Regions from separate parts of the Lactobacillus johnsonii genome, predicted to be linked through region 1. Evidence: riboswitches for the same ligand, from Rfam matches in the RefSeq annotation. Region 1 holds a riboswitch; the other holds the start of a gene.
What was found. A riboswitch is a leader RNA that binds a small molecule or an ion and turns the genes downstream of it on or off. The one in region 1 is predicted to bind magnesium.

Region 1 (6,022 bases):
TAAATTTTACTTCTTCCCCATAAAATCTTTTAGAAAAGTTGAAGTATAAACGGAATAAATCCATCATTTCTTGATATTTTTCTACTTTATCTGTCATCTTTTAACCCCTTTGTTAATAGTTAGAATGTATACTGTTAGATACCTAATTATAAAATATGCCACAATAAAACAAAAGGAAGTATGTAGTAAATCATACTTCCTTTAAAAATAGATTTAATATTAAAACAATTAGATTAAACATTTCTCTGATTTTAGATACCATTTCTTTACTAACATCGTTAAAGCAATGTATAAAATCAATAAAATAAATACAATTCCTAAAAAATATACTGGAATTGGACCAAATTTCACTGCTTTTGCGACAGGAATAATAAATGGTAACATAGTCCCAATTGCAGCCATACCAATCGTTGCCCATGTAACAATTGCTGTAGCATGCTGTTTAATAAATGGGAGGCCTGGATCTCTAAGTGCATGAATAACCATTTCTTGGGTCCAAAGCGATTCAATAAACCAGCCAGTACAAAAGACAGCTGAAAAAAGTAATTTTTGTGAAGCAGTTGCTCCTGCATAGCTACTTCCGATAATTTGTGGACAAACTATAAAGAACAGTAATGCAAAAGTTATGATGTCAAAAATCGAAGATGTAGGACCAAAATAGAACATAAACTTAGGAAGCTTCTTAGTACTCCACTTTCTTGGTTCAGATAAATAATGTTTGTTCATTGTATCGAATGGAATTGATAGACAGCTGGTACCGTACATTAAATCTAAAATGAGAAGTTGAACTGGAAGCATTGGAAGAAAAGGAAGAAATGATGATGCTACTAAAATTGATAAAATATTACCAAAGTTAGATGAAAGTGTAATTTTAATATATTTCATCGTATTTCCAAAGACTTGCCGACCAATTTGAACAGCTTTCTCTAAAATCATTAAGTCTTTATGTAACAAAATTATATCAGCAGATTTTTTAGCAATGTCTACGGCTGTATCAACGGAAATAGCAACATCGGCTGCTTTCATAGCCGGCGCATCATTAATTCCGTCTCCCATATAAGCAACAGTATGGTTATTTTCTCTTAATAATTGAATAATTTGTGCCTTTTGTTGTGGGGATAGTTTTACAAAAATATCACATTCTTCAACCATTTTCTTCAATTCAGCTGAACTTTTATTTTCTAAGTCCTTTCCCTGATACACGCAATTAATATCTAACCCAACTTGTTTGCCAACATTTCTAGTGACAGCTTCATTATCTCCAGTTAAGATTTTTACAGTAATTCCATCCCTCTTTAAAGCAGTTAATGCAGCTTTAGCACTATCCTTTGGTGGATCTAAAAATGCTAAAAATCCAGTTAAAATTAGTTCTTTCTCATCATCAACACTGAATTCACCAACAGGAGCAGGATTTTTCTTATAGGCTAGCAATACCACCCGTAACCCATCTTGATTCATTTGATTGATCTTATTTAAAATTTCTTGTCTCTGCTCTTGATCAAGCATGGTAATTTTATCGTTAATTTCCAACCGATTAGAGCAAGCAAGCATTTCTTCAGCAGCTCCTTTTGTTACTAATAAGTGTTCATGCTTCTTATTCATTACCACGACACTCATTCGTCTTCTTTTAAAGTCAAAGGGAATCTCATCAATTTTTTGATAATTTTGGTTAATTTCTTCTGTATCTAATTCATCTTTAGCTGCATTAATGATTGCCTTATCAATTAAGTCTTTCATCCCTGTTTGATAGTAACTGTTCAAGTATGATAGTTCTAAGACTTTTGATTTTTCTTCTAAATTCAAATCATAGTGACGTTCTAAAACTACTTTGTCTTGAGTTAAAGTCCCAGTTTTATCTGTGCAAAGAATATCTGCAGATCCGAAGTTTTGAATTGAATTCATTCTTTTAACAATGGTTTCGTGCCTTGCCATTTCAACTGATCCCTTAACTAGATTGCTTGTAACAATTACAGGAAGCATTTCTGGAGTTAGTCCCACAGCTGTAGCAATAGCAAAAATCAATGCATTAAGCCAATCCCCTTTGGTTAAACCATTAATTAAAAATACAAGAGGTGCAATTACGGCGGTCATAATCAATAAAATCTTTGAAACATTTTTGATTCCAATATCAAAAGTTGTTTCTTTATTTTTATTCTTGCTAAGAGTACGTGCTAAATTACCAAAAACTGTCTCATCACCTGTAGCAAATACAACGCCCATTGCAGAGCCTGAAACAATATTTGTTCCCTCATATAAAATATTCGGATAATCTAAATAGTTATCATTTTCCTTTGGCTTTTCATTTGCTAGTTTTTCAACAGGACTAGATTCACCATTTAATGAACTTGCTGAACAAAAGAGATCCTTACTTTTTAATAAATACAGATCTGCTGGTACCAGATCCCCAGCAGTTAGATTGATAATATCACCAACTACAACATCTTTAGTTGGCAATTCCTGATCTTTTCCATCTCGTTTGATATTCGTGGTTACAGATACCATATTTAATAGTGAATCAACTGCGTCACTGGTTTTAACATTCTGGATAAAACTAGTTATTCCAGAAATTAAAACCATTGTAATCATAATAATGACTGTACTGAGATCCTTTTGATCTGCAGGAACAAAAAGATAGTTAGTCAAAAAAGATAAAAGAGCTAAAAACAGTAATACTCCTGTAAATGGAGTCATGAAAGCATCAAATAAAAAATGCAATTTTGGATGACACTCTTTATTTGATACTTCATTTAACCCATCGCGCTCTAAACGCTTTTTTGCTTGCGCAGGGTTTAACCCATTAATTGACGTATCTAATTGCTTTAATACTTCACTCTTTTCTTTTCCAGCAATTTGCTTAGCTAAAGTCGCATCAGTTACTACACGATCTTTAGAGTTGAATTTTAACATAGTAATCTCTCCCTCTAAAAAATCGGCAAACAAACAAAAAGACCAACGCAAAAACTGCATTGGTCTTATAATAGCGATTTAATACTCGTCGTTCAGTTTTAACACTACGTAACGTAAAGTTTTTTCAACTAGCTGACTGGGAAAAGCCTTAACTCGACAGTTCCTGTTTGACCCGTTGGCATCTCTGGATGTTCCTGGGCATCAGCATATATTTACGTAGGAGTCTCACCTAACAGTTTATTTGCTTCTTTATTTAATTGACGACTATAGCCTAAACGACTATTTTTTATTATTCAACCGTCTTTATAATTTCTTTACTTTCTTAAAAAAATCGAAATATTTTACTTCAAGTATTCTTTAAAGAAATTATCAAGTTTACTAAAAAAGTTAAGCACTACCATTAGCACTTAACTTTTTATACACATCAATTTATTAATTATGAAACTTTATAAATTTAACCTAACTTGTCATATTCTTCATCAGAAACTGGCTCAAGCCAAGTGGTTTTACCGTCTCCGACCATTACTGCTACATGAGCAAACCATGAATCCTTGGTAGCACCATGCCAGTATTTAGTATTAGGGTTAACAATTACAACATCCCCGGGAACCATCTTCTGTGCTGGTTTACCTTCTTCTTGATACCAACCTTCACCTGCAACGGCAATTAGGATTTGAGGAATTGAGTGCATGTGCCAATCATTACGACAACCAGGCTCAAAACTTACATTACTTACACCAGTTTTAGCCTCTTTACTTGATGCTAAAGGATTGAGGTAACTCTTTCCTTGAAAGTATTTTGCGTATGCTTCGTTAAATTTACCAAAGCCAAAGACACTATTTTTTACTTCTTCTTCATTTTTTGCCATTATTTTTTCCTCCGTAAAACTCTTTATTTCTCTCATCTATTAGTTTATATCTACCCTTTATAAATTAAAAATAGTTATTTCTACTAGACATCTATGCATTTAAGGTATGGTATTTTACTACATAGGCTAAATATTTAAGATACCTCCTATAATTTGCTATATTTAAGATAATAAGAAGAAAGAGAGGGTATAACTTATGAAAATCACTTTTAAAGGTAAAGAAGTTAAATTAATAGGTACTCCGCCAGCAGTTGGTGAAGAAATGCCTAATTTTGCAGTACTAAATAAGAACAATCAAGAATTCACTAAGTCTGATTTGTTAGGTAAATTTAGTTTAATTAGTGTAGTACCAGATATTAATACTCCTGTTTGCAGTATTCAAACCAAAACTTTTAATAAAACAATGGATAAATTTCCAGAAATTAACTTTTTGACTATTTCCACTAATATCGTTGAAGACCAACAAAATTGGTGTGCTGCTGAAGATGTTAAAAATATGCAATTGATGTCTGATAAAAATTTGTCATTTGGTAAAGCAACTGGCTTATTAATTCCAGAATCTGGCATTCTTGCTCGTTCCGTTTGGGTCCTTGATCCTAATGGTAAAATTCTATACCGTGAATTAGTTGATGAAATTACACATGAGCCAAATTATGATGCAGTATTAAACGAACTAAAACAATTACATTAAGATTAACAAAATTAGTTTATAGAAAAAGTGTTTACCAGATTTTAAAGTCTTGATGGTAAACACTTTTTTCTTGATTAAAATTTAATATAAAATGGTTAAAGAACTACTACGAATAATTAAGGAGGATTAGATATGTCATTAACAGTTAATCTTTACTACACTGGTAAAAATGGAAGCGCTCGTAAATTCGCTGAAGAAATGGAAAGCAGCGGTGTAGCCGACCGTATTAGGAAAGAACCAGGAAATGAAAAATATGAATATTTCATTCCATTAGATGATCCTGAAACTATTCTTCTAATTGATAGCTGGAAAAACCAAGAATCTCTTGAAGCTCACCATGCTTCACCAATGATGCAAGAATTAGCCGACCTACGTAAAAAGTATGATCTTCATATGCGTGTAGAACGTTATATTTCTGACGAGAATGGTATTCCAAGCAGTGATCAAAAATTTATTCGAAAATAATAGATTTTTAACCATATTCAAAGACTAATAAAAAGGCGCATGCCTAATATCTAAAAAGATATTGGCCTACGCCTTTTTCTCTATATAAACTTCTAAAAATGTACTATTGTTGAACCTACTATTAGTAACATAAGAACTAGAATCAGACTTTAGGACAATCATTAAAGCGTTAGATTCACCATAGTTCGCATCTTCCCATGGCATATAAATATTTTTAGTTTTTCCAGATTTAAAAATCAAATCTACATCAACTAAATCATGGAATTTAGCTATCCGGTCAGCTAAATTATATTCTTCCGAAGTTTCAATGGTATTTACTTTATCCCAGTCAGCAATCATAGTAAACCCATCACATTCAAGGCCTGTTTTAAGGATATCACTATCTTCCTCTTCATGGCCCCAGCGATGGCTTAAGTTAGTATATACATTTTTAAAATTAAAATAAGGAATATACTCAATTGGAATTTGCTCAGACTCACAATTTTCAAAATTAAATTGAATTGCTTTTAACTTTTCCATACTATGCTTACATCCTCTCAAACTTTACTGAATTGCCACTTTATTATACAAAATTATTTAACAATTTTAACTAATTAACAAGGATGAAAAATATATAGGCTTCAATATAATACTTTTTATCTTCTTTAGATAATTTGGTCATAAGAACCCCCCCGAAATTCGTGTCCGAATTTCGAGGGTCACTACAATTCTTAGATTGGCTACTTCTTATTAACTATTTATTTTATTTAATCGCTGATTGTAAAATTAAATTGAACACTTGATAAAAAATAAAAAGTCCATTCGGACCTGTTTGATAGAATGTTAATAACCACAAAAACTTTCTATTGGAGGTCAAAATGGACTCTTTACATTCTACCATGAACCAGCACGTTAAAGGCAAGCATTTATCATTTGAAGAGCGAGTTATTATTCAATTGCGTTTGAAAGATGGCTATTCTTTGCGTGCAATTGCCCGTGAACTTAACTGTTCTCCTTCTACTATCAGCTATGAGGTTAAGCGTGGCACTGTAAAACTGTATCATGGTAAAGTCAAAAAATATAAGGCTACTCAAGGGCATGATGCATATAAA
Region 2 (6,022 bases), 800 kb from region 1:
ATCAGTTAATTCCTCATAAAAAGTATCTAAATTATCCGGTGTATCAATAGTAAATGCCATCTTTAATTTTTGATTTATCCAGGTAGCGATTTTAATAGTTGTGCCGCCAATATCAATTGCGATTAAGTTCATTAGTATTACCTCTCTTTTTATCTTATCTTTCATGTTAATCATCAACGTAAGCGCTGTCAATAAGTATATATTTTTCCTGAAGTATAACTAATAGTAAATGCTTTGCTATAATTGAAAGTAATTGATATAAAGGGGAAAATACATGAATACACCATCGTCCAGACAAGGAAATTTGACTAGATATATTGTTTATTTGGTCTTATATTTAATTGTAATTGGAGTTAAAAAATTAGCTCTGTTAAATGATCATGTAAATAAAATAGGGTACTTTTTTTTCTTACTTTGTGCCTTGTTTACTTTATATTTTTATATTCGACAATTTAATCGAGAACAACGATTTTTTGAAAAAAAGCCCACGATGCCTTTATTAGCAGATTATGGATTTATAGTTGGTGTATCTATTCTGGTGATTTTAGGACGTGTTTTTGTTTCCTATCTTCAAGCTAAAGGAAGCGTGCCCTTAATGTCTTTTCAAATAATTTATCAAAAGGCTGAATGTAATCTTTTATTTTGGTTTCTTATATTTTCGACTGGTCTTTTGCTACCAGCAATGCAAGTATATTTAACAACAGGTTTTTTCTTTAATTATGGGTTTAGAGCACAGAATATGGTTAGCGGTATAGTTGGCATTATGTGCTCAGGCTTTTTCTATGGAATACTTAATTTTCAAACTTCATTTAGTTTATTTATTCTCAATAGTCTTTACGGGATGCTTTTTGCTTGGTCTTACTTATATTCACAAAGAATCATGATGCCAATTTATTTAGCAATCCTAAATGGAATTTTTATGGTGATTTTAGCCTAACAAAAAACGAGGAACTTCATAAAGTTCCTCGTTTTTTAATATAAGCGGATAGCGTGAATCGAACCCGCATCTTCAGCTTGGGAAGCTGACATTTTACCATTAAACTATACCCGCATAAGCAAAATGATTATATCATTTTGCTAACGATGTGGCAACTGATGTCTGTCTAGGTTATATTCTGACCGGTCAAGTAGAGAAGTAAAGTTTTGAAAGAGCCAACGACGTAATTCAGATGGCTTTAACACTAAGGGCATTCTTTCATGAACTGGAAGCACAGTATCATTAGAAGCAGTAGTGACCATTGAAAAGTCATCCCCTTTATAAATACCAGCAATTAATGCCATCGGTTCATCTTTTGCAGTAAAAGATGAGTGTTCATGATAGGTTTTGTTATTTGATGCAAGGTAAGTTTGCTTACTACTTTCCCAGAATTCATTAGATAAAATAATGCACCGCTGGCGAGCAAATGAATCATCCCACATTGATGGTTTTTCTTCATAAAAACGCTCTACCCGAGCATTATAAATTACTCGATTCTTTTTAAATGGACTTGGATAGCCCCATTTCTTTTCAACTAACTTTAGTTCGTCATCGCTATATAGCATAACTAAAGATGGAGATTTAGGATAAATTTGAGTAACAGATTCAAATTTGTCTTCAATGTTTTTTGATACAACTAGTGGTAATTCTAAATCAGTTTTTAGATATGTCTTAATTTCTTTAAGCGATGGCATTTCATAATGACTACACATCTCTATTCATCCTTTCTTTATGTAATTTTTCTCTCAATTTAATTTTAGCAACTTTTAGGTAAGTTTAAACAAATAAGGATTTTTGCTAGAATTGGAGGTAAAGCTAAAGATTACAGATATATTGGAGAAAAAATATGACAAAGGAAATTTTATTAACTGGAGATAGACCAACCGGAAAACTTCATATTGGTCACTATATTGGCTCCTTAAAAAACCGTGTAAAATTACAAAATGAAGGTAAATATGACCCTTATATTATGATTGCGGACACTCAAGCACTAACTGATAATGCTAGAGATCCTGAAAAAATTAAGAATAGCTTAATTCAAGTAGCTTTGGACTACTTAGCTGTTGGACTAGATCCTGAAAAGTCTACTATCTATGTGCAATCACAAATCCCTGCTCTTTTTGAATTAACTGCTTATTACATGGATTTGGTAACAGTTGCACGTCTAGAAAGAAATCCAACTGTTAAAACTGAAATTAAGCAAAAGAATTTTAAAGATTCAATTCCAGTTGGTTTCTTAAACTACCCAGTTTCTCAGGCAGCAGACATTACTGCTTTTAAAGCAACAATAATTCCAGTTGGGGATGATCAAGAACCAATGCTTGAACAAACTAGAGAAATTGTTCGTACTTTTAATAGAGTTTATAACACTGATATTTTAGTTGAACCAAAGGGTTACTTCCCACCAAAGGGACAAGGTAGACTTCCAGGTTTAGATGGAAATGCAAAAATGTCTAAATCACTTGGAAATGCAATTTACTTGTCCGATGATGCAAAGACTGTACAAAAGAAAGTTATGTCAATGTACACGGATCCAAACCATATTCATGTTGAAGATCCTGGTCAAGTAGAGGGTAATACTGTCTTTACTTATCTTGATGTTTTTGCACCAGATAAAGATAAGGTGGCTGAACTTAAGGAACAATATCAAAAAGGTGGCTTAGGGGACGTTAAAATTAAACGCTACTTGAATAAGGTTCTTGAAGAAGAACTTGGGCCAATTAGAGAGCGTAGAGAGAAGTTTGCTCAAGATCCAGATGCTGTATACGAAATGTTACTAGAGGGATCAAAGAAGGCAAATGAAGTTGCTAACCAAACTTTACAAGAAGTTAGAGAAGCAATTGGTTTAAATTATTTTGATAGGTTAAATAAATAATTTAAAGAGGGTAAGACTGATGACAAGAGACAGGATTCCGTGGAAGCAATATTTTATGATGCAGGCGTTAGTTATTGCACAGCGCTCAACTTGTGACCGAGCCCTAGTGGGAAGTGTGTTGGTCAAGGACGACCGGATGATTGCCACTGGTTATAATGGAAGTGTTTCTGGACAACCTCATTGTGATGACGTTGGTCACTTAATGGTTGATGGACACTGTGTTAGAACTATTCACTCAGAAATGAATGCCTTAATTCAGTGTGCTAAAAATGGTATTTCAACTGAAGGTACTGAAATCTACGTGACTTATTTTCCTTGCTTTAATTGCAGCAAATGCTTAGTTCAGGCTGGTATTAAGAAAATTAACTATTATTATGATTATCATGATAATCCGTTAGCACTCAAGTTACTGCGTGAAAAGGGTGTGGCGATTGAACAAGTAACGCTAGATCATAAATATGTTCAAAGCTTAGCTGAGAGGTTAGAGAAGACGGATAATGAAAAATAAGTTTATCAGTTTTGGAATACTCCTAATTTCTTTTTTACTATTTACTGCTAGTACAACTTCTTTTGTTAGTGATCTGCAAAATTTATTTAATAACCAAACTAAAGAATTAGTAACTCAAAAAAATAAAGAGTATCAAAAAACAAAAAATAAACCTGAGATTCGGCTTTTAAGTCTAAAAAATAGTAATGATATAAATAAAATTAGGCCGATGAAAAATCAGGTAATTATTGTAGCTGCATTACAAAATAAAAGAAAAAATGTTCAAATTCTTGTTGGTAAAAATTACCAAGATGTTTTGACACAAAATAAGTGTAGCAACATTATTCGATATGCAGGCGATAAATTAAGAAGTGAGAAAAAATCAAGCTTCAACTCAGGAATTCGATTAGTTTTTAATGCCTGTGCAACTTTAATTGCCCAAAAAGATAAGTTATCTTATGATAAAAATTCTTTGACGCAAGAAGAGTTACAAAAAATTGATCATCCACAAAGTGTAAGTTTAGTTTGGGGATTAGTGATTGCAGCTTTAATTAGTTTTGGATTAGTTTTATTCAAAAGCACGCGAAAGCCACATTAGGGCTTGACTAAAAGCTAGTTAGCCGTTAAAGTATCAATAGAAATTAAATATTAGAGCAAATAAACTGTTAGGTGAGACTCCTACGTGAACACATGCTGTCGCCCAGCAACATCCAGAGATGCCAACGGGTCAAACAGGGATCGTCGATATAAGGCCCTCCCCAGCCAGCTAGTTATATTTTTATAACCTTACGTCACGTAGTGTTAAAACTGAACGACGAGTATAAAAATCGCTTGGATTTAAGCCGATGCAGTTTTTGCATCGGCTTTTTGTTTGTTTGCTAGGTTCTTAAGAAAGGATGTTGAAGATGTTAAAAATCAACACTTCCGGCAAAAGACATACTACAGACACCAAGCTGGTGCGCCGGATTGCATGCGAAGATAAATTTGCAACACTGCAACGATTAAAAACCTCAATTAGTGGCCTTCAAACTAAAGATGCGAGGCAACGCTTAGCAAAAAATGGTCCTAACGAAATTGTAAATAAACCTAAAAATACTAGACTTCAATTTTTATGTGAAGCATTTATGACGCCTTTTACAAGTATTCTTTTAGGCTTAGCAATTGTATCTATTATGCTTAACTATAAATTAAAAGTTCATAATTTAGATACACCTGTTTTAATTATTTTAGTTTTAGCTATTTCTGGAATATTAAGTTTCATTCAAAATATCAAAATTAGAGCGGCTATTCAAAATTTACTACATAAAATATCACCCACTACTAAAGTTATGCGCGACTGCATGCCACAAGAGTTGGCAACTAAAGAGTTAGTGGCTGGGGATATTATCTTGTTACAAGCTGGAGAAGTGGTTCCGGCAGATGTAAGAATTTTAAAGAATAATAATATAATTTGTTCAGCCGATTTCTTTATGGATGAAGATAATCCAGTATATAAGAGTGAAATTACTTCTTTAGGTCAGAGAAACAATCATGGTTATGTAGACTATGCCAATATTTTATACGCAGGTACCAGAATTATCTCTGGTTCTGGAGTTGGAGTAGTATTTGCGACTGGAAAAGAGACTATTTTTGGAAAATTATCTCAAAATATTTCCAAGATGGAATTAAAGAAGCACGTGTTTAATTTAGATACCAGAAATTTAACAAGAGTATTTTTAATTCTAGCTGCAGTTATTGTTCCTTTGTTTTTAGTAATTAGTAGTATGATGCATGGCAACTGGGAAAATACTTTAGTATTTGCTCTTGCAGTAGTTGTCGGATTAACCTCTGATGCAGTTCCTATTTCTATCACTAGCCAATTACTAAAAAATTCAATTCACCATCCGAGTAATAGCATGGTAATGAAAAAACAAAATCAATCTAACTAGGAATTTCTAAAAAGAAATTCCTTTTTTGGTACACAAATTTATGTAGGCATGCTATGTTATACTAGCAGTTAAAAGACTTATGAGAGGAAGAATAAAGATGGCTGAAAAGAAAACTTTCTATATTACTACACCTATTTACTATCCATCTGGAAAATTAACTATCGGTAATGCATACACTACTATTGCTGCTGATACCATGACTCGTTATAAAAAATCTCGCGGTTTTGATACATTCTTCTTAACTGGAACTGATGAACATGGACTTAAGATTGAGCAAAAAGCTGAAGCACAAGGAATTAAACCACAAGAATTTGTAGATAAAATGGCTGATTCCTATAAGGACCTATGGAAAATGTTAGACGTTTCCTATGATCGCTTCATTAGAACAACTGATGAAGATCACGTTAAAGCTGTACAAAAGATTTTTGAAAGATTATTAAAACAAGGAGATATTTACTTAGGTGAGTACACTGGTTGGTATTCTGTAGAAGATGAAGAATACTTCACTGAATCACAACTTGCTGAAGTATATAAAGATGATGATGGCAATGTGATTGGCGGAAAGGCTCCATCAGGACATGAAGTACGTTTAGTTAAGGAACCATCATACTTCTTCAGAATGAGTAAATATGCTGATCGCTTACTTCAATACTACAAGGATCACCCAGACTTTATTTTGCCTCACTCTCGTGAGAAAGAAATGGTAAATAACTTTATTAAGCCAGGCTTAGAAGACTTATCTGTCACTCGTACGA

Region 2: another riboswitch for magnesium. It lies ahead of H0I41_RS01130 (P-type ATPase actuator domain-containing protein); the one in region 1 lies ahead of mgtA (magnesium-translocating P-type ATPase).

The regions. Positions count from the first base shown of each region.
Region 1 covers NZ_CP059055.1:1,041,396-1,047,417, forward strand. Annotated here, with positions in the region: gene H0I41_RS04865 (MarR family winged helix-turn-helix transcriptional regulator) at 1-97, opposite strand, end outside; gene mgtA (magnesium-translocating P-type ATPase) at 229-2,907, opposite strand; M-box (ykoK) riboswitch at 2,984-3,151, opposite strand; gene H0I41_RS04875 (cupin domain-containing protein) at 3,362-3,775, opposite strand; gene tpx (thiol peroxidase) at 3,972-4,466, shown strand; gene H0I41_RS04885 (putative quinol monooxygenase) at 4,599-4,931, shown strand; gene H0I41_RS04890 (hypothetical protein) at 4,998-5,450, opposite strand; gene H0I41_RS04895 (IS30-like element ISLjo1 family transposase) at 5,789-6,022, shown strand, end outside.
Region 2 covers NZ_CP059055.1:244,350-250,371, forward strand. Annotated here, with positions in the region: gene H0I41_RS01095 (ROK family protein) at 1-132, opposite strand, end outside; gene H0I41_RS01100 (CPBP family glutamic-type intramembrane protease) at 275-937, shown strand; tRNA gene H0I41_RS01105 (tRNA-Gly) at 981-1,051, opposite strand; gene H0I41_RS01110 (SOS response-associated peptidase family protein) at 1,078-1,689, opposite strand; gene trpS (tryptophan--tRNA ligase) at 1,824-2,852, shown strand; gene H0I41_RS01120 (deoxycytidylate deaminase) at 2,872-3,360, shown strand; gene H0I41_RS01125 (TPM domain-containing protein) at 3,350-3,937, shown strand; M-box (ykoK) riboswitch at 3,994-4,166, shown strand; gene H0I41_RS01130 (P-type ATPase actuator domain-containing protein) at 4,236-5,267, shown strand; gene metG (methionine--tRNA ligase) at 5,365-6,022, shown strand, end outside.